One region of the Rhizobium sp. TAL182 genome, then DNA from elsewhere that is predicted to be linked to it. Evidence: riboswitches for the same ligand, from Rfam matches in the RefSeq annotation. Region 1 holds a riboswitch; each other region holds the start of a gene.

Region 1 (9,781 bases):
TCCATAGGTGAAGAAGGCGAAAGTGACGAGCGGCACCAGTAACAACGCCGCGATGGCACGATATCTCGAAGACAGATCCGGCTCCTCCCTTCTGCCTTCACTCCCCAGCAAGGCATGCCCGACGGCTCAGTTTAATGAGGCAAGCGAGGATTTCCAAGGGCTCGCCGAAACTTGACACTCGGCAGGAACGGATGTCCTATTTGCTGCACCGCAAGGAGACCCATTCATGAGCGATGATCAGACGCCCGCCGATAGCAAGCTCACCAGCTCCAAGCGCCGCTGGGCATCCGAGGGCAAGTTCCTGACCGGCCGCATCAGCCGTCCCGAGGCCGAGCGCCTGCCGCCCGGCCAGCACCTCGTCAAGAACTGGCCGGTGCTCGATCTCGGCCAGCAACCGGTCATTTCAACCGAGAGCTGGCGGCTTGAAGTACGCGGCCTGGTCGAAACGACACTCACCCTCACCTGGACCGAATTCCAGGCGATCGAGCAGAGCATCAGGATCAGCGACATCCACTGCGTCACCACCTGGTCGCGCTACGATAACAAATGGAAGGGCGTTTCGACGCGCGATCTGCTCGACCTTGCCATGCCGAGGCCGGAAGCAGCCTTCGTCATGCTGACAAGTTACGACGGCTATACAACCAATCTGCCGCTCGCCGATTTCGCCGCCGAGGATACGATTCTGGCGACCTCCTGGGAAGGCCTGCCGCTGACACCGGAGCATGGCGGGCCGATGCGGCTCGTCGTGCCTCATCTCTATTTCTGGAAAAGCGCCAAGTGGCTGCGCCGCATCGAGCTGATCGCCGCCGACGAGGCCGGCTTCTGGGAAAAGAACGGATACCATATGCATGGTGATCCGTGGCGCGAGCAGCGCTATTCCGACGACTGAGCCTTCGGCCGCAGGAAGCGGCGTAGTGCAAGAACGGCAAGACCGAACAGAGCGGCCAACCCCGTCAGTGAGACCATGCTGGCAGGATGAAGCGGCACCTTGCTCCAATTCGGCTTGACGATATTAGCGGTATTGAACGCCTCGCCGCTGAACTGGCAGGTGATGAAGGCAAGTCCGCGGCCCGCCATCTCGGCGTCGATGGCCGAGATGATTTCGCCCGCCGCAGTTGCCTCCCGCGGCATCTCACGCATCGCCATCAGCACGGCTTTGGTCGCCGCTAGATAAGCATGGGTGCATTCGTTGAACGGGCTCTCTTCGTCCGTCACACTGCCCGGCATCCGTCCCCAGAGGCAATAGGAATACTGGATTTCCGAGTAGTTCAGGACACGCCGGAACGGTTCGTTCGTATCGGCCGCCCGTGACGCCAGCGTGCTGATGCTGCTGCGATACTCCGAAATGACCGCCATCTCGCCGTGGGAAATTGCCGGAATATCGAGCCCGGCATGGGAGCCGCCAGAGCTGCTCCCATGGGCGAGGGCATTTCCGATAGACATTGGCGATAGGCTCGCGATGAGACCGAGAAAAGCAAGCCTGCCGATATGCCGCATCACCGGAACGTCGGCAGCAGTCCGCTTTTGGCGGCAAGAGGCCTTTCTGCCAGCACTCCGAAAACAAGACCGAGCGTTGTCCAAAGGATCGCGTGCATGCCGAGCGTGGTGCTGCGGAACCGCCAGAGCACCATCGCCGAGAAATTCTCCGGCACCTCGTTGATCGGCGGCAGCAGATAGAGAACCGAGCCGATGAAGACGAGATAGGCGATGCCGGCAATGATCGCGCCGTTCCAGAGACCGAAACGCTCGCCAAGGCGGCGCGACAGCGCGATCGCGGCAACCAGCGAGGCGAGCGAAACGACGATCATCAGGAAGAATAGTTCGGTCCTGACGCCGATCGTATCGGGATTGCCGACCGCCGGCGGGTTGGCCGGATATTTGATGCCGGGAACCAGAACGACCGCCACGAAGGCGGCAATGGCGATGACGGCCGAGGTGCCGCGCGCCGATAGGCTGCTGAAGCGGCCGTGCACGAAGGCGAAGGCGAGCGAAAAAAGCCCGCCGACGGCGATGCTGTAGGCCATGACGCCTGTGAAAAGGCCGGGACCGGCCTGCGTGGCCCGGCTGACGATTTCAGGTTCGGCAGCTTCGCCCGCAGCCTGGGCGCTCGCCTCCTCGAAGGCGATTGCCGCATCGACCAGCGGCTCGCCGAAGATATGCGCAAAAGCGAAAACGAGCATGCCAGCAATCAGGCCCGCAAGCATGCCGCGAAGCAGGAGCTTTCCAACCATGTCAGTATTCCCCCTAAGCATGTCGCGCAAAGTATGCAGCGGTTTTGCGATACCGACATGCGTAAAACAAAGACCTAAAGCGCGAGAAACGAATCCGAAAGATCGCGATGCGCTTAGTGGCAGGGAAAGCCGAGAAGATGGCGGCCGTCATGCACGAATTCGTGCACATACATGCCGTTGAACAGCGCCATCGCGCCCTCCTCGGTGCCGACGAAATAAAGAACGATGAGCATCAGCAGACCGCCGAAGATCGCCCAGGGAAGGATCTCGCCAACCGGGATCGGGGCCGGCGCCGCAACGGGCGCGAAAGTGGTGTCAGACATGTATTCCTCCGGAATGACGCGTTCAGTCGAAAGAGTGTTGTGCGGCAGGGTCTGACTTCCAGCGTGAAGAGCTTTCGACACACTGGTCACAGTGGCGCGACCGCGCCGGGTTTCCACCGGCTTCCAAACCCGCAACAGCACGGTTATATCTGCACGCCGAAGAGACTGTCAACGAAACTTCACGAAGCCCGCAAAGGCCGTCCACACCCCGTCCTCGGAGATCAGAACAACCGTGAATACGCGCCTCACCTGGATCTGCCACGGGGCGACGGCGGCGAACCGCAAGGCCCTGTTTCCGCTCGACGAACCGCTGGAAGAAAAGGCCGTGGAAGAAGCAGCCAGGATCGCCGCCCTGCCCTACGCCGATCGTATTGTCACAAGCCCCGCCTTGCGCGCCCGCCAGACGGCTGAGGCGCTCCGTCTCGAAGCGCAAATTGATCCGTCGCTTCGAGATTGCGACCATGGCCGCTGGGCTGGCAGATCGATCGAGGCGATTGAGGCGGAAGAGCCGGAAAATCTCATGGCCTGGATGACCGAGCCGGGGGTTGCCCCGCACGGCGGCGAGAGTCTTCTCGACCTGCGAAAGCGCGTCGCTGGCTGGATGGATGCCCAGTCCGCCCAAAGCGGTCACGTGATCGCCATTAGCCACGCGGCCGTCATCCGGGCTGCAGTCGCGCATGTGCTTCAGGCGCCGCCCTCCTCCTTCTGGCTGAGCGACGTCGAGCCACTCGCCATCGTTCGCATGACCAGCAACGGAAGCCGCTGGTCTCTGCGCCTCCAGCATTAGAGATTCCTTATTTTCTCCAGCCTTACACAAGCAAATCGCGTCATTCCTGTTGAACCCGGTTTTGCGGGGACTACTTCCTTGTCCCAAGGAGATGGAAGAATGACATATGATTGGAGTGGAGAGCGTACACGGCGCCTGCGGTTGATGCGCGTCGCGACGTTCACGGTTTTGGCCGGTCTCATCCTCAGCGTTCCGCTGCTGATCGTCACCGCCTGAAGCACGAAAAAAGGCGAGCGATGCGTCAGCACGCTCGCCTTCGTTCCTCTGGCATCTTTTCGGCCTAATCACCTGCAGCAACATCCTCTTCCCGAACGGAACCGGCAAAACAGCCGCAGTGCCGATCCTGGCTGCATCGCAACGCTATCCGTCTGCCGACGACCCACCGCAAACTGCTCCCTGTAAATATTCGCCTTCTGGTTTCAACGAACATTTCAGACTTTTGTGATATCCCGGCGCGGGTGGAGATGGAGAAGGCATAATGCCGGTGTTTTTCCAGAGCAGAGCCGGAAGGCAATGCATGTCGATCGTCGGTTTGGGGATTACCCTCTGGCTCCTCGGTACCTTGCTCCAATTCGACGACAGTCTGGTTTCCTTCATGACCGGCTTCGGCGAGTACGGCGCCGACAAGCTCGTTCTGGGACTCGGCATCGCCGGCGCCATGAGCTTCATCTACTCGGTGCTGCGTATTGCCGATCTGCGCAAGGAAATGGAACTGCGCGCCGCCGCCCAAGCGAAGGCCGATTGGACGGCAACGCACGACCATCTGACCAAGCTGCCGAATCGCTACGCCTTCGAGCGCAAAATTCTCTCGCGGCCGGTCAGAAGCGACGAGGCGGAAATCGAGGAATGGGACCACAACGTCACCATCTTCTCCGTCGACCTCGACGGCTTCAAAAAAGTCAACGATCTCATCGGCCACAAGGGCGGCGACGTGTTGTTGGTCGAAGTTGCCAAACGCATCTGCGCGCTCGGCAATTCCGATTGCGTCTACCGCTTCGGCGGTGACGAATTCATCGTCGTCGCCTTCGCCCTGACGACGCAGCGCGAGGAGCGTTTCGCCAAGTTGCTGATCCAGGCCGTCACTCGGCCGATCCATATCGATGGCTTTGCCGTCGAAGTCGGCGCCAGCGTCGGCTATGATCGCTGGGTTGAAGACAGCGAGCCGCTGGAAGACGCCGCCCACCGTGCCGATCTCGCCATGTATGAGGCCAAATCACGCGGCCCCAACCATTATCTCGTCTTCGAAACTTCGATGCAGGACAAGGTAGCCGAACGCGCCTCCCTGGAAACCAGACTGCGCGCCGCAATCGCCAACAAGGCGATCAAGCCTTTCTATCAACCGCTGATCGACCTGAAGACCGGCCAGCTTTGCGGTTTCGAAGCCCTCGCGCGCTGGATCGGCGAGGATGGCGTCAACATTCCGCCGGCTGTCTTCATCGACATTGCCGAGGAAACCGGGATGATCACCGCCTTGTTCGAGGATCTCCTTGCGCAGGCCTGCAGCGATGCGCTCGCCTGGCCGGCGCATGTCACGTTGTCCTTCAACGTCTCGCCGGTACAGATGGAAGACCGGCTGCTGACGTCCCGCATCCTCAAGGTCCTTTCGGCAAGCCGGCTGCCGCCGCAGCGCCTGGAAGTTGAGATTACCGAAAACGCGCTGATTCAAGATCCCGCTATCGCCGCCGTCATTCTCGAAGAGCTGCATGCGGCCGGCATTCAGATCGCCCTCGACGATTTCGGCACAGGCTATTCGAGCCTCGCCCAGCTCGCCCGCTACCGCTTCGACAAGATCAAGATCGACAAAAGCTTCATCGCCACCTATCGCGACGACGAACGCCAGGAAAAGATCGTCCGCGCCATGCTTGGCCTCGGCAGAAGCCTCAATATCAAGACGACTGCGGAAGGTGTCGAGGAGCATGGCCAGCTTGCCTTCCTGCTGCAGCTCGGCTGCGACATCGGCCAGGGCTATCTTTTCGGCAAGGCGATGCCCGCCGCCGAGGCCAGCATGTTCATCCGCGATCGCAACGTCAATCTGGCGTCGACGGCCTGACCCTAGAGCTTTTCCGGGTTAGATTGAAGCATTCTGTTGGCTCAAACGGAGTCGGATGGTCGACCGGCCGGCGCGCGTCGTAGCCCAACTCTACGGCCAAGCCGGCCGGTCGATCAGCCGGCCCGTTTCAGCCAACCCGGAGGGCCGGGCATCTTTCCGCCAGGATCAGAGGCGATCGGCTCGGACGTACCGAGGGGTATGTCCGTCGCTAATCGCCTCTGCCCTGACGAAAACCTGCTCCGGCAGAATGCTTCAATCTAACCCGGAAAAGCTCTAGCGTAATTCAACAAAACGGCCCCAAGCTTTGGCGTCCCTGTCGGCCGCCAAGCACCGTCAGCATGTTGCGCACGGGCGGCCATGCCTTTCCAGCGGGAGTTTCGGCGCTAAGTTCGGTCATCGTGACGACCGTGCGGAGTCTCTGAAGACATGTCATCCACCGACCTCCTCCTGACCTTCAACGCCGGCTCATCGACTGTGAAGGTCGGCGTCTTCTCGATCGATGGCGCCGAGGCACGACACCTCGGCAAGGGCGTCATCGACCTCCGCGCCGAGCCGCTCTCGCTTGGCCTGACCAGGGGATCGCAGACATTCGACATGCCGCTGAAGGCGGAGGTAACGGACGATCTGCACGGGGTCATCGACGAGACCTTCACGCGTCTCGCCGATCATTTCGACATGGCAGCGGCCGCCGCAGCCGGCCACCGCGTCGTCCATGGCGGCGAGCGCTTCACGAGCGCCGTCGCGCTTGATGACGCCGCCACCGATGGGATCGAAGCGCTGATCCCGCTCGCGCCCCTGCACCAACCGCAAGCGCTGCGCTTCATCCGCGCGCTCCGTCACCTGAAGCCGCATCTTGTCCAGACAGCCTCCTTCGACACGGCCTTTCATGCCACGCAGGACGATCTCGTGCGCCGCCTCGCCATACCCCGTTCCCTGCATGAGGAGGGCATCAAGCGTTACGGCTTCCACGGGCTTTCCTATAAGTTCATCGCCGGTGAACTCGCGCGCAAGGCGCCGCATGCGGCAAAGGCTGTGGTCGCCCATCTCGGCAGCGGCGCCAGCCTCTGTGCGATGGAAGATGGCATCAGCCGCGATTGCAGCATGGGCTTTTCGACCCTCGACGGAATCCCGATGGCGACACGCCCGGGCTGCCTCGATCCCGGCGTGATCCTGCATCTGGCGGGAGAGAGAAAACGATCCCTGGGTGAGATCGAGGATCTGCTCTATCACCGCTCAGGCCTGCTCGGTGTTTCCGGCATCAGCGCTGATACGCGCGATCTGTTGACGGACGGCCGGCCGGAAGCGCGCCAGGCGATCGATCTGTTCACGCTGCGCATTGCCGGCGAGATCGGCCGCATGGCGGCAACCCTCGGCGGCCTCGATGCCGTCGTTTTCACCGCCGGCATCGGCGAGCATCAGCCGGAAATCCGCGCCGACGTAGCGAAACGTCTGTCCTGGCTCGGCCTTTCGATTGATGAAAAGGCAAACGCCGCCAACAGTTTCACGATTAGCGCCGGGGAAAGTCGCATGGCCGCCCATGTCGTTGCCACGGACGAAGAACAGGTGATCGCCGACGAGGCGCTGTCCGTTCTTCGCGCCCGCTGATCCAGATCAATGGCGCGCTGGCGCTAACGGCTAGAACTGAGATTGAACGCGTTTTCGAACGGGAGAAGCCCCATGGAAAAGCATGTCTCGACCGCCGCCGCCCTGACCGATGCTGAACTCGCTCTGATCGACCGCTACTGGCGGGCGGCCAACTATCTCTCGGTCGGCCAGATCTACCTGCTTGCCAATCCGCTGCTGCGCGAGCCGCTGAAGTCAGAGCACATCAAGCCCCGCCTGCTCGGCCACTGGGGCACGACACCCGGCCTGAACTTCATCTATGCGCATCTGAACCGCCTCATCCGCGCCCGCGATCTCGACATCATCTACATCTGCGGCCCCGGTCACGGCGGGCCGGGCATGGTCGCCAACACCTATCTCGAAGGCACTTACAGCGAAATCTATCCCGATATCTCAGAGGATGCCGAAGGTATGCGCAAGCTTTTCCGGCAATTCTCCTTTCCTGGCGGCATTCCGAGTCATGCGGCGCCGGAAACACCGGGATCGATCCATGAAGGTGGCGAACTCGGCTACGCCCTCGTCCATGCCTATGGCGCCGCCTTCGACAATCCCGACCTCACCGTCGCCTGCATCGTCGGCGACGGCGAGGCCGAAACCGGGCCGCTCGCCGCCAGCTGGCATTCCAACAAGTTCCTCAATCCCGCCCGCGACGGCGCCGTTCTGCCCATCCTGCATCTGAACGGTTACAAGATCGCCAATCCGACCATCCTCGGCCGGGCCGGTGACGACGATCTCCGACGTCTCTTCGAAGGCTACGGCTACGAGCCGTTTTTCGTCGACGGCCATGAGCCGCGCGACATGCATCAACAGATGGCAGCGACGCTGGACCGGGTCTTCGACCGCATCCGCGAAATCCAGGAGCAAGCCCGCAGCGGCAAGGCTGCGGCGGGCTGCCCGCGCTGGCCAATGATCGTGCTGCGCAGCCCCAAGGGCTGGACCGGTCCGAAAGAAGTCGACGGCAAGAAGGTGGAAGGTTTCTGGCGCGCCCACCAGGTGCCGGTCTCCAACTGCCGCGAGAATGAAGGCCATCGCAAGATTCTCGAGGACTGGATGCAAAGCTACGATCCCGAAGACCTGTTCGGCGCCGACGGTCGGCTTAAATCCGAACTGCGCGCACTCGCCCCTGTCGGCAAACGCCGCATGGGCGCCAATCCGCATGCCAATGGCGGCTTGCTGCGCAAGGAATTGGTGGTTCCCGCTATCGAGGATTATGCGGTCGATGTCGGCAGGCGCGGCAGCGTCACGGCGCAGTCCACCGAGATCCTCGGCCATTACCTGCGCGACACGATGAAGCTCAACACGGAGGCGGCAAACTTTCGCATCTTCGGCCCCGACGAGACAGAATCGAACCGCCTCGGCAGCGTCTTCGACGTCACCGACCGCGTCTGGATGGAGGATATAGAACCCTATGATGTCCACCTCTCTCGCGATGGGCGTGTCATGGAGGTGCTTTCGGAACATCTCTGCCAAGGATGGCTGGAGGGTTACCTGCTGACCGGCCGGCACGGCCTCTTTTCCTGCTATGAGGCCTTCATCCACATCATCGATTCCATGTTCAACCAGCATGCCAAATGGCTGAAGGTGACACGCGAGCTCGAATGGCGAAAGCCGATCTCATCGCTGAACTACCTGCTGACCTCGCATGTCTGGCGCCAGGACCATAACGGCTTCAGCCACCAGGATCCCGGCTTCGTCGACCTCGTCGCCAACAAAAAGGCCGACATCGTCCGCATCTACCTGCCGCCAGACGCCAACACCCTGCTCTGGGTCGGCGATCATTGCCTGCGCACCTATGATCGCGTCAACGTCATCGTCGCCGGCAAGCAGCCGGAGCCGCAATGGCTGTCGATGGACGAGGCGGTGAAACATTGCGAGGCCGGCATCGGCATCTGGCGCTGGGCAAGCAACGAGGAGGACACGATCTCGCCTGATCTCGTCATGGCCTGCGCCGGCGATGTCCCAACGATGGAAACGCTCGCCGCCGTCGATCTTCTGCGCACGGCCATTCCCGAGCTGAAGATCCGCACCGTCAATGTTGTCGACCTCCTGGCACTGCAATCCAGGGACCAGCATCCGCATGGCCTTTCCGACGAGGCCTTCGACGCGATCTTCACCGCCGACAAGCCGGTCATTTTCGCCTATCACGGCTATCCCTATCTCATTCACCGCCTGACCTATAAGCGCACCAACCACGAGAACATCCACGTCCGCGGCTTTATCGAGGAAGGTACTACGACCACGCCTTTCGACATGACCGTCCTCAACGAACTCGACCGCTACCATCTCGCCATCGAAGCCATCGAGCGCGTGCCGGGCCTGAAGGAGAAGGCAAAAGACGCGCTTGCCGCCTTCCAAGGCAAGCTCGCCGAGCATCACGACTATGTCAGGGAATACGGCGAGGACATGCCGGAGGTGCGGGACTGGACGTGGCCGGCGGCGTGAGACATCTGCGACTGACGCACGCGATGTCGGATGACCGAATGCCGGAACCTATGCCCGTTCAAGCCGAGCTTTTTCGTTCATCCGCCAGACCCGCGGCGTTTCGCCGGTATATTTCAGGAAGAAGCGCGAGAAATAGGCCGGATCGGCAAAGCCGAGGCGAAATCCGATCTCCTGAACGCTGCCGATCGTAAAGACGAGCTGGCGCTTCGCCTCTTCGATCAGTTTCCCGGCGATCAGCTCATGCGGGGTGTTTCCCGTCATGGAGCGAACGATACGGGTGAGATGCGTCGACGAAACGCCGAGTTCCTTGGCATAGAAGGAAGCC
Region 2 (9,781 bases), 320 kb from region 1:
GCTCTCCGATGCGCCGCAGATCTCTCTTGAAACCCGCCAGCGCGTGCACCGCATTGCCCGCGAGATCGGCTATCTCCCGGATCGTGCCGCCCAGCGTCTGAAGACCGGCCGCACCAACGTCGTCGCCATCTTGCTCGATCCACACGAGGAGGTGGTCGGCTTCACCACCTCGATCATGTACGGCATCGCCAAGGCGCTGAAAGAGACGCCCTACCATCTTGTCGTCGCCCCGAACTTCCTGTCGACGACCAACGCCGAAGCTGCCGAATACATCATCCGCAACCACCTTGCCGACGGGCTGATCTTCACGCGGACCGAGCCGCTCGATGCCCGCGTCCGCCTGCTGCTCGAAGCCGGCTTTCCCTTCATCTGTCACGGCCGCACCGAATTTTCGACACCGCATCCCTATGTCGACTACGACAATTTCACCTTTGCCTATGAAGCCACCCGCCGGCTGATCGCGAAGGGCCGCACAAAAGTGGCGGTGATCCTGCCGCCGAAGCGGCTGACCTTCTGCCAGCATATCCTGCACGGTTTCATGACGGCGGTGCGCGAGGCCGGCATCGCATACGAAATCCCCGAGATCGTCGATCTCGACACTCCGGCGGATGTGTTGCGCGACTTCATCCGCAGCCGCGCCGCCGCCCCGGGGGCTCCCGATGGTTTCGTTTGCCCCGGCGAAGTTTCGGCGCTTGCCGTCATCAGCGGCATGAGCGATGCCGGCCGCACACTCGCCGCCGACTATGATATCGTCGCCAAGGAGACATCCCGCCTTCTCACCCAATTGCAGCCTAAGGTCGACACGATCCATGAGGACCTGACGGCGGCGGGAGAGGATCTCGGCCGCATACTGCTGCAGCGCATTAACAACCCCGACGCCGAGGATCTGCACCTCCTGCTGTCGCCGCAGATCAACTTTCCGATCGGTTAGCCCGCCGGATCGAAGGGCGGTCATATTAAAACTGTTTTCATGGCGCGTGATTTGACTTAAAAGCACCGTGTAATCCGGTCGCAGCCCACCCGGTCAAAACAAGGGAATCCAAAATATGAAAACTATCGTCGTCTGCTCCGGCGGACTCGACTCCGTTTCGCTTGCCCACAGAATGGCAGCGGAAGAGCAGCTTATCGGTCTCGTCTCCTTCGATTACGGCCAGCGGCATCGCAAGGAACTCGACTTCGCCGCCAAATGCGCCGCGCGCCTTGCCGTCCCCCATCATATCATCGACATCGCCGCCATCGGCGGCCATCTCAGCGGATCGGCCCTGACCGACAATGTCGACGTTCCGGACGGCCATTACGCCGAGGAAACCATGAAGGCCACCGTGGTGCCCAACCGCAACGCCATCATGCTGGCGATCGCCTTCGGCCTGGCGGCCGCGCAAAAGGCGGATGCGGTCGCCGTCGCCGTGCACGGTGGCGACCACTTCATCTATCCCGACTGCCGGCCGGGCTTTATCGATGCTTTCCAGCACATGCAGGACGAAGCGCTGGACGGTTATGCCAGCGTCAGACTGCTTGCACCCTATGTCGACGTTCCCAAAGCGGCGATCGTGGCCGACGGCGCGAAACATGGGACACCGTTTGCGGAAACATGGTCCTGCTACAAGGGCGGCAGGCTTCATTGCGGACGCTGCGGCACCTGCGTCGAACGCCGCGAGGCTTTCCATCTCGCCGGCATTTCCGATCCGACGGAATACGAAGACGGGGATTTCTGGAAAGCGGCGGTGTCGCAATATTCAGCCGCGGAGGTGCGTTGATGTACCGCATCACCAAGGAGTTTCACCTGTCCGCTTCGCATCAGCTGGACCACCTGCCGGCCGATCATCAATGTGCCCGGCTCCATGGCCACAACTATGTCGTCATAGTCGAGCTTTCTGCAGAAACCCTGAATGACGATGGCTTCGTGCGTGACTATCACGACCTCTCGCCGCTCAAGCGCTATATCGACGAGACCCTCGATCATCGGCATCTGAACGACGTGTTCGGTCATTCGAAAGTCACCTCCGAGTTCCTGGCCAGGCATTTCTACGACTGGTGCAAGCAGCGCTTTCCCGAGACTTCGTCCGTCCGCGTCAGCGAAACGCCGAAAACCTGGGCGGAGTACCGGCCATGAGCGCGGAGACCATCCGCGTCAGCGAGATCTTCGGCCCGACCATACAGGGCGAAGGCGCATTGATCGGGCTGCCGACGGTATTCGTCAGGACGGGCGGCTGCGATTACCGCTGCTCCTGGTGCGATAGCCTTCATGCAGTCGATAGCGTGTTCCGGGATCAATGGATACCGATGTCCGTCGAGGCGATCTGGCAGGAGGTCACAAGACTTTCCGGAAGCAGACCGCTGACGGTTTCCCTTTCCGGAGGCAATCCGGCGATCCAGCCCCTGGGGCCGCTGATCGAACTCGGTCATGCCAAGGGATACCGCTTCGCGCTGGAAACGCAGGGAAGTGTGGCGCGGAACTGGTTTCGCGATCTCGATGTCCTGGTCTTGAGTCCCAAGCCGCCGTCGAGCGGAATGCAAACCGAGTGGGGGGAAATCGACGACTGTCTACGGCTTTCAGCCGGCGGGCCGGAGATCGTGCTGAAAGTCGTCGTCTTCGATGATCCCGATTATGCTTTCGCCCGAGAGGTGGGCCAGCGCTACCCCTATATTCCCTTGTACCTTCAGCCGGGCAATCACACGCCGCCCCCACCCGAAGACGACGACGCGCGCATCGATATCGACGGCGTGATGGATCGCATGCATTGGCTTGTCGAGAAGGTGACGGCCGACGGATGGTTTGCGCCACGCGTGCTGCCGCAACTGCACGTGCTGCTGTGGGGAAACAAGCGCGGCGTCTGAGCCCGCCTGAAGCGTGTCGCGATCTCTTTCAGATTCGCTCCACGCTTTAGGTCTTTGTTTTTACGCAGTTCGTTGTCGTAAAACCGCTGCGCACTTTTGCGCGACATGCTCTACCGCTCCGGGAAAGCAAAGACATCGACAGGCTCTCCGAGCCCGCGCAACGGGAAGGTGCCGAGACTGTCCATGTCTTTCGCGCAGCCTGCCATTTCGACGAAAGCCCGCGACAAGAGTACCGGACGCTTGACCTCCTTGGTCAGGCTTTCCAGCCGCGAGGCGACATTGACCGCCGGGCCGATGACGGTGAAATCCAGCCGTCGGCGAGAGCCAATATTGCCATACATGACGTCGCCGACATGCACACCGACGCCGTAGCGTAGCGGTTCGCGTCCCGTGCGCAGGTGCTCCTCGTTCAGCTTGGCCATCGACGCCTGCCCCTCGCGGATCGCCTCCAGCAGATCGAGGCAGGCCGTTTCCTTGGCCAATGGGAAGATCGCCAGCAGCCCGTCTCCCATGAACTTCAGGATTTCCCCGCCATGCCGTTCGATCGGGTCCGACATGGCATCGAAATAATCATTCAGAAGATGGATAACGTCGTCGCGCGGCCAGAGATCCGAGATCGCCGTGAAATCGCGCAGGTCGCAGATCATGATGGCCGCGCCGACGGTCGCGCCGCTGCCGCGGGTCGTGACACCCGACAGGATCTGCTCGCTCGCATGCGGACCGACATAGGTCTGCAGCAGCGTGCGCGCCATGATGTTCTTCAGCCTGATTTCGCTGACGAGGGTCAGGGCCGGCAGGAGATCGCGCAGGAAATCGACATGTTCGCTCGCAAAACCGCCCGGCCGGCAGGTGGAAAATGTCACGACATGCCGTTTGCCGAAGGTGTGTTCGATCGGCCAAGCGATATATTCGGTCAGGCCGTCGTCATGCAGTTCCTGATAGAATGAATCCAGGTCGCCGTCGGCTGCGCCTTCCAGCCGTTTGCGCAGCTCCTCGGCACCCTGATGGATCGCATTGATCGGACTGTTCAGAAACTCCGGCGTGTTTTCGATGCCATAGGCGAATGTGTCGATCTTGGCCTCCGCCAGACCTTCCTTCCACAGGATGCGGGCGCCGATCCATTGCGGATGGTTCGTGCGGAAATGCAGCGTCGCCCGCGTCACCGGCACCCCTGCCGAAAGCAGCTTGCCGCACATCTCGACCAGGATATTGTCGATGAAGCGCTCGCCGCGCGTCTCGTTCACCAGCCAGTCGAGAATCCGTCTCCTGCGGATCGGCCAGACACCCTCCTCCGCCTCAACGGCACTCCCGACCTTGCTTGGAAAAGACGACATCAAAAACTCCCGTTACGCCGCGTCACCGGCAAAAGCCGGATCCGATTTCCGCTGTATGTGGTCGACAGGCAGGCAAATGATAAGGGGAAACTGCGATCAAGTCTCAAAAATCCCAGTCTTCATCCTCGGTGGCCACTGCCTTGCCGATGACATAGGAGGACCCGGAGCCGGAGAAAAAGTCGTGGTTCTCGTCGGCATTCGGCGACAATGCCGAAAGGATCGCCGGATTGACCTTGCAGGCTTCGGCCGGGAACAGCGCCTCGTAGCCGAGGTTCATCAACGCCTTGTTGGCGTTGTAATGCAGGAACTTCTTGACGTCTTCGCTCAGCCCGACGCCGTCATAGAGCGCTTCGGTATATCGCGCCTCGTTGTCGTAGAGTTCGAGCAAGAGGTCGAAAGCGAAATCCTTGATCTCCAGCCGGCGCTCTTCGGAGAGCGTTTCAAGGCCGCGCTGGAACTTGTAGCCGATATAATAACCGTGCACCGCCTCGTCCCGGATGATCAGCCGGATCATGTCGGCCGTATTGGTGAGCTTGGCGCGGCTCGACCAGTACATCGGCAGGTAGAAGCCGGAATAGAACAGGAAGCTTTCGAGGAAGACACTGGCGACCTTCTTCTTCAGGGGATCGCCGGAGCGATACTGCTCGATGATCAGCGCCGATTTGCGCTGCAGGAATTCGTTCTCTTCCGACCAGCGATAGGCATCGTCGACATCGGGCGTCGAGCACAGCGTCGAGAAGATTGAGGAATAGGAGCGCGCATGCACCGCCTCCATGAAGGAGACATTGGATAGCACTGCCTCCTCATGCGGTGTCGCCGCATCCTCCATCAGCCTGATGGAGCCGACGCCGTTCTGGATCGTGTCGAGCAGGGTCAAACCGGTGAAGACCCGGATGGTCAGCTGCTGCTCGGCCGCCGTCAGCGTCGCCCAGGAAGGAATGTCGTTCGACAGCGGCACTTTCTCCGGCAGCCAGAAATTGCCGGTCAGCCGGTTCCAGACTTCGAGATCCTTGTCGTCCTCGATGCGGTTCCAATTGATGGCGCGCACGCGGGAGGCTGGCTTCAGTTGCATGTTCATTGTGGTCCCTCTTGAGGAATGTGTCCGGATTTGCCCCTCATCCGCCTGCCGGCACCTTCTCCCTGCCTGCGGGGCGAAGGATATGCCGCATCGGCTTCGTCAATCCTCGACACTGCGTTTGGCACGTCCCCTCTCCCCGTTTTTACGGGGAGAGGGTTAGAGTGAGGGGCAAATCCTCAGAAGCGAAATCAAATCACAACGTGCACGACACACACCCCTGCACTTCCGTACCCGAAAGCGCCATCTGGCGAAGGCGGATGTAGTAGATCGTCTTGATGCCCTTCTTCCAGGCGTAGATCTGCGCCTTGTTGATGTCGCGCGTCGTTGCCGTATCGCGGAAGAACAAGGTCAGCGACAGACCCTGGTCGACGTGCTGGGTCGCCGCCGCGTAGGTGTCGATGATCTTCTCCGGCCCGATCTCGTAGGCGTCCTGGTAATAATCGAGATTGTCGTTGGTCATGAACGGCGCCGGATAATAGACCCGGCCTATCTTGCCTTCCTTGCGGATCTCGATCTTCGAGACGATCGGATGGATGGAGGAGGTCGAGTGATTGATGTAGGAGATCGATCCCGTCGGCGGCACCGCCTGCAGGTTCTGATTATAGAGGCCGGAGGCCATCACCGCCTTTTTCAGCGCCACCCAGTCTTCCCTCGTCGGAATATGTATGCCGGCGTCGTCGAAAATTGACTGCACCTTCTCGGTCGCCGGCTTCCATTCCTGCTCGGTATATTTGTCGAAATATTCGCCCGAGGCGTATTTCGAATTCTCGAAACCCGTGAAGCGGGCGCCGCGCTCGACCGCCAGCAGATTCGAGGCTCGGATAGCGTGATAGGTCACCGTATAAAAATAGATATTGGTGAAGTCGACGCCTTCCTCGGAGCCGTAATAGATGCGTTCGCGGGCGAGGTAGCCGTGCAGGTTCATCTGGCCGAGCCCGATCGCATGGCTCTCGTCATTGCCCTTCTCGATCGACGGAACCGAGGAGATATGACTCATGTCGGAGACCGCCGTCAGCGCCCGGATCGAGGTCTCGATCGTCTTGCCGAAATCGGCTGAATCCATCGCCGCCGCAATGTTCAGCGAACCGAGATTGCAGGAAATATCCTTGCCGAGATCCCTATAGGAGAGATCATCGTTATATTGGCTCGCCTCGCTCACCTGCAGGATCTCCGAGCAGAGATTGCTCATGGAGATGCGCCCGGCCACCGGGTTCGCCCGATTCACCGTGTCCTCGAACATGATGTAGGGATAACCGCTTTCGAACTGGATTTCGGCGATCACCTGGAAGAATTCGCGCGCCTTGATCTTCTTCTTCGAAATACGGGCGTCCGTCACCATCTCCCGGTACTTTTCCGTCACCGAAATCTCGGTGAAGGGCACACCATAGACGCGTTCCACGTCGTAGGGCGAGAATAGGTACATGTCCTCATTGTTCCTGGCGAGTTCGAAGGTGATGTCGGGCACGACGACGCCGAGCGACAGTGTCTTGATGCGGATTTTCTCGTCGGCATTTTCGCGCTTGGTGTCGAGAAAGCGAATGATGTCGGGATGATGGGCGTTGAGATAAACCGCGCCCGCCCCCTGGCGCGCACCGAGCTGGTTGGCATAGGAGAAGCTGTCTTCGAGCAGCTTCATCACCGGGATGATGCCGGAGGACTGGTTCTCGATCTGCTTGATCGGCGCACCGGCCTCCCGTATGTTCGTCAGCGACAAAGCCACGCCGCCACCGCGCTTCGACAATTGCAGCGCCGAATTGATCGACCGGCCGATCGATTCCATATTGTCTTCGACGCGCAACAGGAAACAGGAGACCAGTTCGCCGCGCTGCTTCTTGCCGGCATTGAGAAAGGTCGGCGTCGCCGGCTGGAAACGGCCGGATATGATCTCGTCGACCATGTCGCGGGCAAGGGCCTCGTCGCCCCGCGCCAAAGTCAGCGCCACCATGCAGATGCGGTCTTCGTAGCGCTCGAGATAACGTTTTCCGTCGAAGGTCTTCAGCGTGTAGCTGGTGTAATATTTGAAAGCGCCGAGGAAAGTGGGAAAACGGAATTTCCTGGCATAGGCCTGATCGAAAAGGTCGCGGACAAAATTGAAGGAATATTGGTCGAGCACCTCCTGCTCGTAATAGCCCTCAGTGACGAGGTAATCGAGCTTTTCTCGAAGATTGTGAAAAAACACGGTGTTCTGGTTCACATGCTGCAGGAAATATTGCCTGGCCGCCATGCGATCCTTGTCGAGTTGGATCTTGCCGTCATCGTCATAGAGGTTCAGCATCGCGTTCAGCGCGTGATAATCGAGCGTTTCAGCCGCCTTCAGCGGTTTTGCGCCCGCATCCCGCGTCAGATTTGTTCCCGTGTCCAAAATCGTCCCATCCCGTCTTTGACATTGGCGACATCCTCGGCCGTTCCCAGAAGCTCGAACCTGTAGAGATACGGCACCTGGCACTTCTTCGAGATGACATCGCCGGCTAGCCCGTAGGTCTCGCCGAAATTGCTGTTGCCCGCGGCAATCACGCCGCGGATGTTGGAGCGGTTTTCCGCATCGTTGAGGAAGCGGATCACCGGCTTGGGCACGGCTCCCTTTACGATCCCGGGGCCGCCGTCGCCGCAATAGGTAGGCAAGATCAGCACATAAGGTTCGCGGATATGGATGTCCTCAGCGCCAAGGGGAATGCGCGCCGCGCGCAGCCCCAGCTTCTCGACGAAACGATGGGTATTTCCGGATCGGCTGGAATAATAGACGATCAGCCCCATCGCTTTTCTCAGCTCAGGAAAGCGCGCTGATCATGTCGGGTCGGAAACCCGCCCAATGCTGGCTGCCGGCAACCACGACCGGAACCTGCATGTAGCCCATGCCGCGCACACGATCGAGCGCTTCGGCATCCTGGGAAATATCGACGATTTCATAGTCCACGCCCAGGCGGTCGAGGGCGCGGTAGGTGGCAGTGCATTGGACGCAGGCCGGCTTGCTGTAAACGGTAACGCTCATCATGTTCCTCGTGATGTCAATGGATTCAGGACGCAGGGCTGGATCGGGCGCCGTACGGCGTCCGGGACAATGCTTGATAATGATGTGGCAAGGTTGGCGCTTTAAACGCCTGATATCATCCCTCGCAGGATGTGCGCGGGCGACGGCCTTGATGTTCTCGACATGACTTCAAACCCCGAAGTGCTCATGCGGACGTTCGGGGCAGCGCAACAGGCGCGGATCATTCCGCATTCGATCACGCGACCTTCCGTACACCCCGCCCGTGGACGTTTCGTTCAAGGCAGGTCTCCTGGCTCGCGGGTCAAAGCACTCTGCTCCAGCCTTCCCAAGGCATCATGCCTCAGTGACCTGAAATTGGGCAGTTGCTCGCCGCTTACAGTTGCGGGGGCAGCTCCGGCATCGCCGCGCCATGATGGCGCAACGCACCGTATTCCCGTCTTAGCCCTCGATCCTCACGAATCGAGGGAACCTCGAACACTAGATATAGTACGCGAATCCAAATTCACGTCAACGGATGGTTTGTGCATTGCGTTACGGCAGGTTTGAAATCGCTGTATTCCTGTGAAAAACAGGGATAACGAAAGCTTAACGAAAACAGGCTGTGGAGAAGGCCTCGACGTGAACCGGCCGGCAAGCTGCCTCCTAGGCTGCTGACAAAGCACTGCAACCCGCGACGTCATCCTCGGCCTTGTGCCGAGGATCTGCGCACGTCCAATTAAGCATCTGAAAATTAAACCGTTTTCCTGTCTAATAGTTGCGGTGGTTAGATGCTCGGCACAAGGCCGAGCATGACGGAGGAGACTTTGTCAGCAAACTGAGAGCCGGCAGATGGCCGGCTCCGCTATTTTCGATTCCCGGGGTAGGCCCGAATCGGCAGTCTTCCCACCGCCAGTCGGGTTCATACCTTTATCCGAAGCAATCGCAGCGCATTGATCGTCACCAGCACGGTGGCGCCGGTATCGGCGAGGATCGCCGGCCAGAGCCCGGTAATGCCGGCGATCGTGGTCACCAGAAAGAAAGCCTTCAGCCCGAGGGCGATGGTGATATTCTGCAAGATATTGCGCATCGTGCGCTTGGAAAGCGCGATCATCCGCGCCACGTCGCCGACGCGTCCGTGCAGCACGGCGGCATCGGCCGTCTCCAGCGCCACATCCGTGCCGCCACCCATGGCGATGCCGATATCGGCGGCAGCGAGCGCCGGCGCGTCGTTGATGCCGTCGCCGACCTTGGCGACAACGAAACCTTCGCGCTTCAATTCACCGACGACCCGCTGCTTGTCCTCGGGCATCATCTCGCCGCGCCAGTCGATGCCGAGCATGCCGGCGACGGCGGCCGCCGTCCGCTTGTTGTCGCCCGTCAGCATCATCGCCTTGACACCGGCCGATTTGAGCGCCGAGAGCCCCACTTCGGCATCCTCGCGCGGCTCGTCGCGCATGGCGATCAGGCCGGCCGCAGCGCCATTGACGAGCAGCACCGATACGCTCTTGCCCTCATCATTGAGCCCTGCAATACGCGCCTCCTGTTCCCCGTTGAGCGCCCCAC
Region 3 (9,781 bases), 1.2 Mb from region 1:
GGTGTCATAGCCATTGGGCAGGCCCATGATGAAATCATGCGCATTGGCGGCGCGGGCCGCCGCTTCGAGCTCGGCATCGGTCGCGTCCGGCCTGCCGTAGCGCAGGTTTTCCGCAACAGTGCCGGCAAAGAGATAGACATCCTGCTGCACCACCCCGACATGGCGCCGCAGTGACGCCAGCGTGATGTCGCGGATATCGCTTCCGTCGATGCGAATTGCGCCCGCCTCAACATCGTAGAAGCGTGGTATCAGCGCGCAAAGCGTGCTCTTGCCCACTCCCGAAGGGCCGACCAGGGCGACAAACTCTCCGGGGGCGATGGTGAGGGAAAGCCGCTCCAGCACCCTCGGACCATCGGCTTCGTAGCCGAAGGCGACGTCGGAAAAGCTGATCTCGCCTCTCGGCGCCGGCATCGGACGCGCATTCGGCCGATCGGTGATATCGGGATCGATCTCGAGGATTTCCATGGCCCTGATGAAGCCGGTATATCCCTCCTGCCAGAGGCGCACGAAATTCGCGAGCCGCTGCACGGGATCGACCAGCACGCCGACGCAGAGCAGGAAGGTCAGCATATCCGGGACGGTCAGGTCTGCCGTCAGGATGCGCAGGCCTCCTGCGATGATCACCAATATGGTGACGAGCTGGGCGAAGGTTTCGGTGCCGACGGAAAACCAAGCCTCGCTGCGGTAGCCCTCGGCGCGGCTTTGCAGGAAACGCTGGTTCTGCGCAGCGAAACGCTGCCTTTCCAGCGCCTCGTTGGCGAAGGACTGGACGACACGGATGCCCGCGAGCGCATCCTCGACGCGCTCGTTGACGGCGGCGATCTGCCGCTTGCTGGCTTCGAGCGCATGGTTCATGCGCCGGTTGAAATAGAGTGCATAGGCCACCGCCACCGGGGTGAGCAGCAGAATGAGGGTCGCCAGCAATGGGTCGATGAAGAACAGGACCAGCATGGCGCCGCCATATTTCAGAACGGCGATGGCGAGATCCTCGGGGCCGTGGTGAAACAGCTCGCCCAGCCAGAGGGAATCGTTGGTGATGCGGCTCATCAATTGCCCGGTGCGCTGGCGATCATAGAAGCTGAAGGACAGCTTCTGGCAATGCTCGAAGAGTTCCTGCCGCACCGTCGCTTCGATGCGGGCGCCCATGACATGGCCGCGATAATCGACGAAGAAAATCGCCGCTATCTGGACAGCGAGAACGGCCAGCATCACACCGCCCATGGCAAGGATCTGCGCGAAGGCCTCGGGGGCATCAGGCAGAGCCAGAAGCCGGCTCGTGACGATGTTGGCGCAGAGGGGCAATGCCACGGCGGTGCCGGCCACGAGTATGGCGCAAAGCAGATCCGCCAGCAGCAAAGGCAGATGCGGGCGGTAATAGGAGATGAACTTGCGCATGCGCGACCAGCGCTGCTCGCGTTCAGTGGCGCTCGAATAGTCGCGGAAGAAGTTCAGAAAGAGGTTATGGCGTCGCGAGCTTTTCCTCGCGCGAGAGAATGGCGTGTGCATGAAGCAGAATGTCCTTGTGGGCGATGTTTCCTTTCTGTCTGGACAGGGTCGCTCTCATGTCAGTCTCCCGGCGGTTGAATAAATTGAGCCTTTAGTATCACCGAGAATAACGTCCGGTTCAACGCGGTGACGAGAGGAGATCGGCGGGTGTTGTCAACGGGCAACATCCGAGGGCCGCCGCCACCCGTGAACGCTTCAAGATTTCTGATCATTCGTTCAGGGGAATGGATTTGACGACGAGGTCTCGTGGCCGCAAGTTTCTCCAGGAGCGAGGGGAGAGCGATCATGAGCGAATACCATACAGGCGGTTGTCTTTGCGGCGCCGTGCGATTTTCAATTCGGGCAAAGCCAGGGCCTGTCGTCGGTTGCCACTGTTCCCAATGCCGCCGGCAGACGGGACTCTATTATGCCGCGGTCAACGTGCCGCGCGTGGCGCTTTCGGTGGAGAATCCCGGCGCCGTCCGCTGGTATCGGTCAAGCGGTGAGGCGCAACGCGGCTTCTGCGCCAATTGCGGCTCCGCGCTGTTTTGGCAGGGGGATGAAGCGGTGGAGGTTTCGGTCCTGGCAGGCGCTTTCGACGAACCGAGCGACCTAGCCTTCAGCCATCACATTTATTGCATCGACAAGGGGGATTTCTACGAGATATCAGATGGTCTGCCGCAATATGACAGGTATCCGCCCCGTTGATTTGAGGATGCCCCGCGTCAGGTCTTGGCTGCGAGCGCGGCGTTGAGACGAGCGACGTCTTCGCGCAGCGCCGTCAGCTCGGTCAGGACGCGCATATCGATCTTCTGGTGCAGGGAGAGCACTTCGAGTTCGGCTTTGAGATTGACTTCGTAATCCTTGGCTGCCTCGAAGCGGTCGCGCTCAGCCTGACGATTCTGCGACATCATGATGATCGGCGCCTGGATGGCGGCGAGCATCGACAAGATCAGGTTCAGGAAGACGAACGGATAGGGATCGAAAGCGCCACTCGCCAAAACGATGGTGTTGATTATCGTCCAGACGACGAGGAAGGCCAGGAAGCCGAGGATGAAGGACCATGAGCCGCCGACACGGGCGATGCTGTCGGCGATGCGTTCTCCAAAAGAGGCCTCGGCAGAAAAGGCGGCGTTGACATCGGTCGAGATGATCTTGCGCTCGTGCGCTTTCGCCAGCACGCGCTTTTCCGTGTCGCCGAGTTCGTCGGCCGGTTTGTCGAAATGATGGTGCACGAAGTTCGAAAAATTATTCATGGCCTGTTTCCGATGACCGTTAACGATGCTGCCGCTTTCGTGCGTCAGTATTCCGCTCCGCCGGTAAATTGCAATGCATCGGTGCCGTAAGCCTCCAGCGCGCCTGTTCACGAAAAATTCGTGAGCTCGGTGCAACGCTTTGGTCGCGAACGTGTTGCGGTAACGGGAGCCGCAGGCTAAACAAATGACATGACACAGGAAAACGCTCTCTCCGATATCTTCCGCATTGCTATCGGCCAGCTCAATCCCACGGTCGGTGATGTCGCCGGCAATCTTGCCAAGGCACGTGAAGCACGCGCTGATGCAGGCCGAGAGGGCGCGCATCTGCTCGTGTTGACCGAGCTTTTCATCTCCGGCTATCCGCCGGAGGACCTGGTGCTGAAGCCGGCCTTCATCCGCGCCTGCTGGAAGGCGGTGGAAAGCCTTGCGGCGGACACCGCCGATGGTGGGCCGGGCGTCGTCATCGGATTCCCCAGGCAGGACGAGAGGGGGCGTTATAATTCCGTCGCCGTGCTTGACGGCGGCAAGGTCGTCGCGGTGCGCGACAAGGTCGATCTACCGAATTACGGCGAGTTCGACGAGAAGCGGGTTTTCGTGCAGGGGGCCATGCCGGGGCCGGTGAATTTCCGCGGCGTGCGGCTCGGCATTCCAATCTGCGAAGATATCTGGGGTGATCTCGGCGTTTGCGAGACGCTGGCCGAAAGCGGGGCGGAGATCCTGCTGTCGCCGAACGGGTCCCCCTATTATCGCGGCAAGGTCGATATCCGTCGCCAGGTGGTACTGAAGCAGGTGATCGAGACCGGCCTGCCGCTGATCTATGCCGCCCAACTCGGAGGGCAGGACGAGCTCGTGTTCGACGGGGCGAGCTTCGCCTTCAACGCCGACAAATCGCTCGCCTTCCAGATGAGCCAGTTCGAGACAGCGCTTGCAGTGACGACATGGAAACGTGGGGAAGCCGGCTGGCACTGCGCCGAAGGGCCGATGGCGCCTATCCCCGAGGGTGAGGAGGCCGATTATCGCGCCTGCCTGCTCGGCTTCCGCGACTACGTCAATAAAAATGGCTTCAAAACCGTCGTTCTCGGCCTTTCCGGCGGCATCGACTCGGCGATCTGCACAGCGATCGCGGTCGATGCTCTCGGAGAGGAGCGGGTGCGAACGGTGATGCTGCCCTATCGTTACACCTCGGAAGATTCACTGAAGGATGCAGCCGACTGCGCCAAGGCGCTCGGCTGCCGCTATGACATCGTACCGATCGAGCAGCCGGTGACCGGCTTCAGCAGCGCGCTGTCCAACCTCTTCGAGGGTACGGAGAGCGGAATCACCGAGGAGAACTTGCAGAGCCGCGCGCGCGGCGTCATCCTGATGGCGATCTCCAACAAGTTCGGCGCGATGGTGGTGACGACGGGCAACAAGTCGGAAATGTCGGTCGGCTACGCCACGCTGTATGGCGACATGAACGGCGGCTTCAATCCGATCAAGGACCTCTACAAGATGCAGGTCTATGCGCTAGCCCGCTGGCGCAACGAGAATGTGCCGCCGGGCGCGCTAGGCCCGTCGGGTGAAGTGATTCCGCAGAATATCATCGACAAGGCACCATCGGCCGAGCTGCGTCCCGATCAAAAGGATCAGGATTCGCTGCCGCCTTATCCCGTTCTCGACGATATTCTCGAGTGCCTGGTGGAGAAGGAAATGGCTGTTGAGGAGATCGTCGCGCGCGGCCATGACGTAGCGACCGTTCACCGGGTCGAGCATCTGCTCTATCTCGCCGAATATAAGCGCCGGCAATCGGCGCCGGGCGTGAAGATTACCAAGAAGAATTTCGGCCGCGACCGGCGCTATCCGATTACCAATCGATTCCGGGATCGCTGACCCAATCGACATGTCAGGGAGGCAATATGCGCAGCTCGGTCGAGATCTACAATGTCGGGACGGGCAGGGCTCGCGAGGTCTGGCAAACGGACAGGCTGGTGGAAGCGCCGAACTTCTCGCCTGATGGTTCCTACCTGCTGCTCAACGGCGACGGGCTGCTCTTCCGGCTGCCGCTCGATGGCGGCGAGGTGGTCAGGGTCGATACGGGCTTTGCCGTCAATTGCAACAATGATCACGGCATTTCACCTGATGGCACCGAAATCGTCATCTCGGACAAGACCGAATTCGGCAAGTCGGCCATTTATATCCTGCCGATCGAAGGCGGCACGCCGCGGCTCGTCACTGAAAACCACCCCTCCTACTGGCATGGTTGGTCGCCGGACGGGCGTCAGCTCGCTTATTGCGGCATCCGCGACGATCTCTTTGACATCTATACCATTTCCGTTGACGGCGGCGCCGAGACGCGGCTGACGCATGGCGAAGGCCGCAACGATGGACCGGATTATTCGGCCGACGGACAATGGATCTACTTCAATTCCAGCCGCACCGGGCTGATGCAGATCTGGCGTATCCACCCCGACGGCACGGGCCTCGAGCAGGTGACCTCGGACAATCAGGGCAATTGGTTCGCCCATCCGTCACCGAAAAATGACAAGGTGCTGATCCTGTCCTATGACCCCTCGGTTTTCGATCATCCGCGCGATCTCGACGTGCGGCTGCGGCTGATGGACATGGATGGCGGCAACCTGAAAACGCTGTTCGAACTTTTCGGTGGGCAGGGCACGATCAATGTGCCCTGCTGGTCTCCTGATGGCGAAGAATTCGCTTATGTGCGCTATTTCCCGGCTGATTAAGCCGCTGCCGCCTTGCGCCGCGCGCCAGCGGCTTTCGCCAGGTCTTCCAATACCGTCACCGACATGTTCCAGTCGATGCAGCCATCGGTGATAGACTGGCCGTAGACCAGCGGCTTGCCGGGAACGAGATCCTGGCGGCCGGCGACGAGGTTGCTTTCCACCATCATGCCCTTGATATGATAGTTTCCGGCGGCGATCTGCGAGGCCACGGAATGGACGACGAGCGGCTGGTTCATCGGGTCTTTGCCGCTGTTGGCATGGCTGGCGTCGATGAGGATGCGCGGGGCGACGCCGAGTTTAAGGCATTCCGCTGTGACGGCTTCGACATCGGCCGCCTCGTAATTCGGCCGCTTGCCGCCGCGCAGAATGATGTGGCAGTCCTCATTGCCCTTTGTCGAGGCGATTGCCGCCTGTCCGTCCTTGGTGACGGCCGGGAAGTGATGCGGCTGCGATGCGGCCAGGATGGCGTCGAGCGCGACACGGACGCCGCCGTCGGTGCCGTTCTTGAAGCCGATCGGGCAGGAGAGGCCGGAGGCGAGCTGGCGATGGATCTGGCTTTCGGTCGTACGCGCGCCGATCGCACCCCAGCTGACAAGGTCGGCAATGTATTGCGGCGTGATCGTCTCGAGGAATTCAACGCCAGCGGGCAGGCCCATTGCGTTGATGTCGAGCAGCAGGCGCCTGGCAATGCGAAGCCCTTCCTCGATGCGGTAGCTGCCGTCGAGATGCGGGTCGTTCATCAGACCCTTCCAGCCGACCGTGGTGCGGGGCTTTTCGAAATAGACGCGCATGACTACTTCGAGATCGCTGGAGAGGCGCTGCCGCTGTTCCGCTAAGCGCTCGGCATATTCGAGTGCTGCAGCAGGATCGTGGATGGAGCAGGGGCCGATGACGACGATCAGGCGGTCGTCTTCTCCCTCGAGGATCTGATGGATCGCATGACGGTTGCTGGTCACCGTCTCGCTGACGGCAACGGTTCGGGGGATTTCCGCGATGATATCTGCGGGTTTGGTCAGCGGGGTGATTTCGAGGATACGCAGATCATCAATGGTATCGGGCACGGTGTGGCTCCTGTTTTGTCATACCGTGCGGAAACAAAAAAAGCCGCCAGGTAGACTAGCGGCTGTTCGGGTGGTCGTCGCGTCGAATTCAGTTACGCACGGGCCCGCATCCGCTGGGAGCAGCGGTACCAATAAAATCGCGAGGCGTAGACAGAAGTGATCGACATGCGGCGTATTTAGCGTGGCGGCCTTCCGTTGTCACGCAGAATCTGCGGCCTGAAAGAGGGCTTGGGCGTGCAGCAGTCTCCAATGCGTTTGCGAGCGTGGTCGTGACCAGCCGCCGCCTGTTCACCGGCACGTCAGGCGGAAAAATCGCTGTTTGCCTAACGGCCTCATCGGGCTCGGCTGCCTCCGCTTGCCCGCGAAGCGCTTTCCTGAAATAGATACCTCGTCAGGTGCCCGCTTTCACGCGGGAGAATCGGGAATCCGGTGCAAGACCGGAACGTGCCCAACGCTGTAAGGCCGACGCCCGCCGCTTCATCATGCCACTGGCTTTTGCCGGGAAGGCTGCGGCAGACGGATGACGCCAAGTCAGAAGACCGGCCTGGCAAGATAGACCCAACCCGCGCGGACGGCGGGCGGTTGCGTTGTTGGGGATTTGACGATGCGACCCTTTGTTGAGGATGCCCTGTCGGAGGCATCCGGTTTTTCTCCGGCCGAACGCGAGGCCGTGTATCACGCGATCCTGACCCGACGCGACGTGCGCAGCCAGTTCCTGCCCGATCCGTTGCCGGACGATGTCGTGGCGCGGCTTCTGATGGCCGCCCATCACGCTCCCTCCGTCGGCTTCATGCAGCCGTGGAACTTCATCCTGGTGAAAAGCGAATCCGTGCGCGCGCGTGTCCGGGACGCTTTTGCAAAGGCCAACGAAGAGGCGGCACTGATGTTCGACGGCGAACGGCGGCAGGCGTACCGCTCCCTGAAGCTCGAAGGCATCGTGGAGGCGTCGCTCGGCATATGCGTGACCTGCGATCCCACCCGCGGCGGCAGCGTGGTGCTGGGACGGACGCACAATCCGCGGATGGATTCCTATTCGACCGTTTGCGCAATCCAGAATCTCTGGCTTGCGGCCCGCGCCGAAGGGGTCGGCATCGGCTGGGTCAGCATCTTTCGTGAAGGCGACCTGAAAACAATTCTCGGCATACCCGAGCATATCGAGGTGGTCGCGTGGCTCTGTGCCGGCTTTGTCGACCGGCTTTATGATGAACCGGAACTCTCGGTCAAAGGTTGGCGGCAGCGGCTACCGCTCGAGGAACTCGTGTTCCATGATGGATGGGGACGCAACGACCCTTAGCGATTACTGCTGTTGTGGTTGCGGGCCCGGCGTTGCCGGATTGGCAAGGTCGATCGAGCCCTGGTCGCCGGCAAGGAATTGCGGGCCGACCTGACGGACCTTGTTCTGCGTGGGGTCGTAGGGACGTTCGGGAACGGATGGCTGCGGCGGGGCTGATGCTGCCGCGGTATCTTTCGCCGGCGGATTGGTGCGGACCGTCGTGATCGAGCCCTGCTGCGGCGGTTCGCTCAGGGCCTGCTTGCCGCGCATCTCCTCGTAATAGGCGGTGAGATTGCAGGCGCAGGAATTTTTTTCGCCAGGCGCGCGGTTCTTGTAGGCAAAGGCGTTCTTCATGGCGCTATAGGGCGCACCCGTTGCGGCCGAAATCATGTTCGAGGCTTCGGTGCTGGTCACGTCGCGATAAAAGAGCTCGGTCTCGATGCCGGGGCACATCTTGGCGCAGGTCTGGGCATCGCGGCCGAAATCGACCGAGGTGGTGTTCGAACTGATCGGGAAGAAGCCGCCGTCGCAGCTGCGAACGCAGATGGTACTGACCGGCGAAAACATTTCGGTCCTCGGCAGGCCGTAACGCGGATCGGCCTCTTCACCGCCGCCGAGCGGGATGAATGTGTCGGTGCGCATCGCCTGTTCCTCGACGCTTGGGGCGGGCTCGCTGGCGCTGCGCTCTGTCGGGGTATAGAAATTTTCGCTGTTGCAGCCATTGCGTTCGAGTGCCGCCGTCAATTCTCGGCGCGCGTCGTCATCGCCGGCCTGGCTGCGCAGCTCGTTGCGGCGGTCCTGGAGATAGCGGATATTATCGATCATCCGGGCCTCGGCGTCAGAAAGCTCGGCGCAAAAATCGGCATTCTCACCGCCGATCACGACCATGCTGCCTGAGGTGCAGCCATAGCTGCGCAGATCGTTGCGGACTTTGCGCAATTCGAGGTTTTGCTCGGCGATTGCGCTGGCGTATTGGCGGGCTTCCGGACCGTTATTGTTGCCGATCGATCGTGGTAGGTCGGCAAGGCGACCGCGCAAGTCGTTGCAAATAGCGCTGCTCTGTGCGGCGGCCGGCGATGCCAGCGCAAGCACAAGAGCAAGAGACAGGTTTCGGCGTTTCACGGCGTTGTCCGGGAATGAGAAAGTGTCGATCGGTCAAAGGTGGCGTCCATCCGCCGTACCTTGTCTCTTAACGTGTTTCTCTTAATAAGCTTGGATCAATTCCTAGCGCATTTTCGAGATTTTATCCAGAAGACGCAGATAATCTTCCGTCAGGTAAGTCGGCGCAGCATTGCACCCGGAGGCGGACACTGCAGCCGTCAACAGCAGTTCCCTTCTTCACACGAATTGTTATTCTCGGCGCTCGTTCCTGTGGGGAATTGGCTTTCACTGAGGATGAAGCAATGCGCTACATGCTGATGCTGCATGCGGACGAAACTGCCGGGAACTCCATAGCGCCCGAGGACATGGCGCGTTTCATGGGGCAGATGTATGCCTATCAACAAGCGCTGGAGAAGGCGGCTGCGTTCGTCTCGAGCAATGCGCTCGTCAGCTCCTCTGAGGCCAATCTCGTTCGTGTTCAAGGAAACGAGGTCAGCGTTCTGGACGGCCCTTATGCCGATGTTCGCGAACAGTTCGGTGGGTACTTTATCATCGACGTCGCCGATATGGACGAGGCCAACAAATGGGCGGCACGCTGCCCTGCCGCGACCTGGGGAACCGTTGAGGTTCGTCGCATCAGGGACGCGTCGGAATATGCGGAATGACGGTTTCTGGTTCCAGCGTTGCCCGAGGTGTAGCAGAGCGGGTGGCGCGCGAGAGCTACGGCCGACTCGTCGCTTATCTTGGCGGGCGGTTGGGTGATATCGCGTCCGCCGAGGATGCGCTCGCGACGGCTTTCCTCACGGCTCTCGAAAAATGGCCTGTCGATGGCGTGCCCGACAACCCCGATGCCTGGCTGTTGACCATCGCCCGCAGGCGCAA

Evidence for each region. Region 1 has a riboswitch for cobalamin ahead of Tal182_RS18760 (CbtB domain-containing protein). Riboswitches for the same ligand answer to the same signal wherever they lie in the genome.
Region 2: linked by a shared signal. The riboswitch ahead of nrdH (glutaredoxin-like protein NrdH) and the one ahead of Tal182_RS18760 (CbtB domain-containing protein) in region 1 are both predicted to bind cobalamin.
Region 3: linked by a shared signal. The riboswitch ahead of bluB (5,6-dimethylbenzimidazole synthase) and the one ahead of Tal182_RS18760 (CbtB domain-containing protein) in region 1 are both predicted to bind cobalamin.

Annotation. Positions count from the first base shown of each region.
Region 1 is NZ_CP021024.1:3,734,115-3,743,895, forward strand. It holds gene Tal182_RS18740 (sensor histidine kinase) at 1-36, opposite strand, end outside; gene Tal182_RS18745 (sulfite oxidase-like oxidoreductase) at 227-889, shown strand; gene Tal182_RS18750 (hypothetical protein) at 874-1,443, opposite strand; gene Tal182_RS18755 (CbtA family protein) at 1,497-2,231, opposite strand; gene Tal182_RS18760 (CbtB domain-containing protein) at 2,345-2,554, opposite strand; cobalamin riboswitch at 2,580-2,730, opposite strand; gene Tal182_RS18765 (histidine phosphatase family protein) at 2,787-3,341, shown strand; gene Tal182_RS18770 (bifunctional diguanylate cyclase/phosphodiesterase) at 3,820-5,391, shown strand; gene Tal182_RS18780 (acetate/propionate family kinase) at 5,818-6,996, shown strand; gene Tal182_RS18785 (phosphoketolase family protein) at 7,069-9,456, shown strand; gene Tal182_RS18790 (helix-turn-helix domain-containing protein) at 9,505-9,781, opposite strand, start outside.
Region 2 is NZ_CP021024.1:4,054,758-4,064,538, forward strand. It holds gene Tal182_RS20180 (LacI family transcriptional regulator) at 1-931, shown strand, start outside; gene queC (7-cyano-7-deazaguanine synthase QueC) at 1,047-1,757, shown strand; gene queD (6-carboxytetrahydropterin synthase QueD) at 1,757-2,113, shown strand; gene queE (7-carboxy-7-deazaguanine synthase QueE) at 2,110-2,838, shown strand; gene Tal182_RS20200 (adenylate/guanylate cyclase domain-containing protein) at 2,949-4,172, opposite strand; gene nrdF (class 1b ribonucleoside-diphosphate reductase subunit beta) at 4,276-5,250, opposite strand; gene nrdE (class 1b ribonucleoside-diphosphate reductase subunit alpha) at 5,444-7,612, opposite strand; gene nrdI (class Ib ribonucleoside-diphosphate reductase assembly flavoprotein NrdI) at 7,591-8,004, opposite strand; gene nrdH (glutaredoxin-like protein NrdH) at 8,018-8,239, opposite strand; cobalamin riboswitch at 8,501-8,727, opposite strand; gene Tal182_RS20225 (heavy metal translocating P-type ATPase) at 9,138-9,781, opposite strand, start outside.
Region 3 is NZ_CP021024.1:2,549,745-2,559,525, reverse strand. It holds gene Tal182_RS12845 (ABC transporter ATP-binding protein) at 1-1,506, opposite strand, end outside; gene Tal182_RS12840 (GFA family protein) at 1,792-2,193, shown strand; gene Tal182_RS12835 (DUF1003 domain-containing protein) at 2,211-2,741, opposite strand; gene Tal182_RS12830 (NAD+ synthase) at 2,931-4,610, shown strand; gene Tal182_RS12825 (TolB family protein) at 4,637-5,464, shown strand; gene Tal182_RS12820 (3-deoxy-7-phosphoheptulonate synthase) at 5,461-6,525, opposite strand; cobalamin riboswitch at 6,902-7,088, shown strand; gene bluB (5,6-dimethylbenzimidazole synthase) at 7,130-7,819, shown strand; gene Tal182_RS12810 (DUF2865 domain-containing protein) at 7,823-8,920, opposite strand; gene Tal182_RS12805 (YciI family protein) at 9,202-9,564, shown strand; gene Tal182_RS12800 (DUF6596 domain-containing protein) at 9,561-9,781, shown strand, end outside.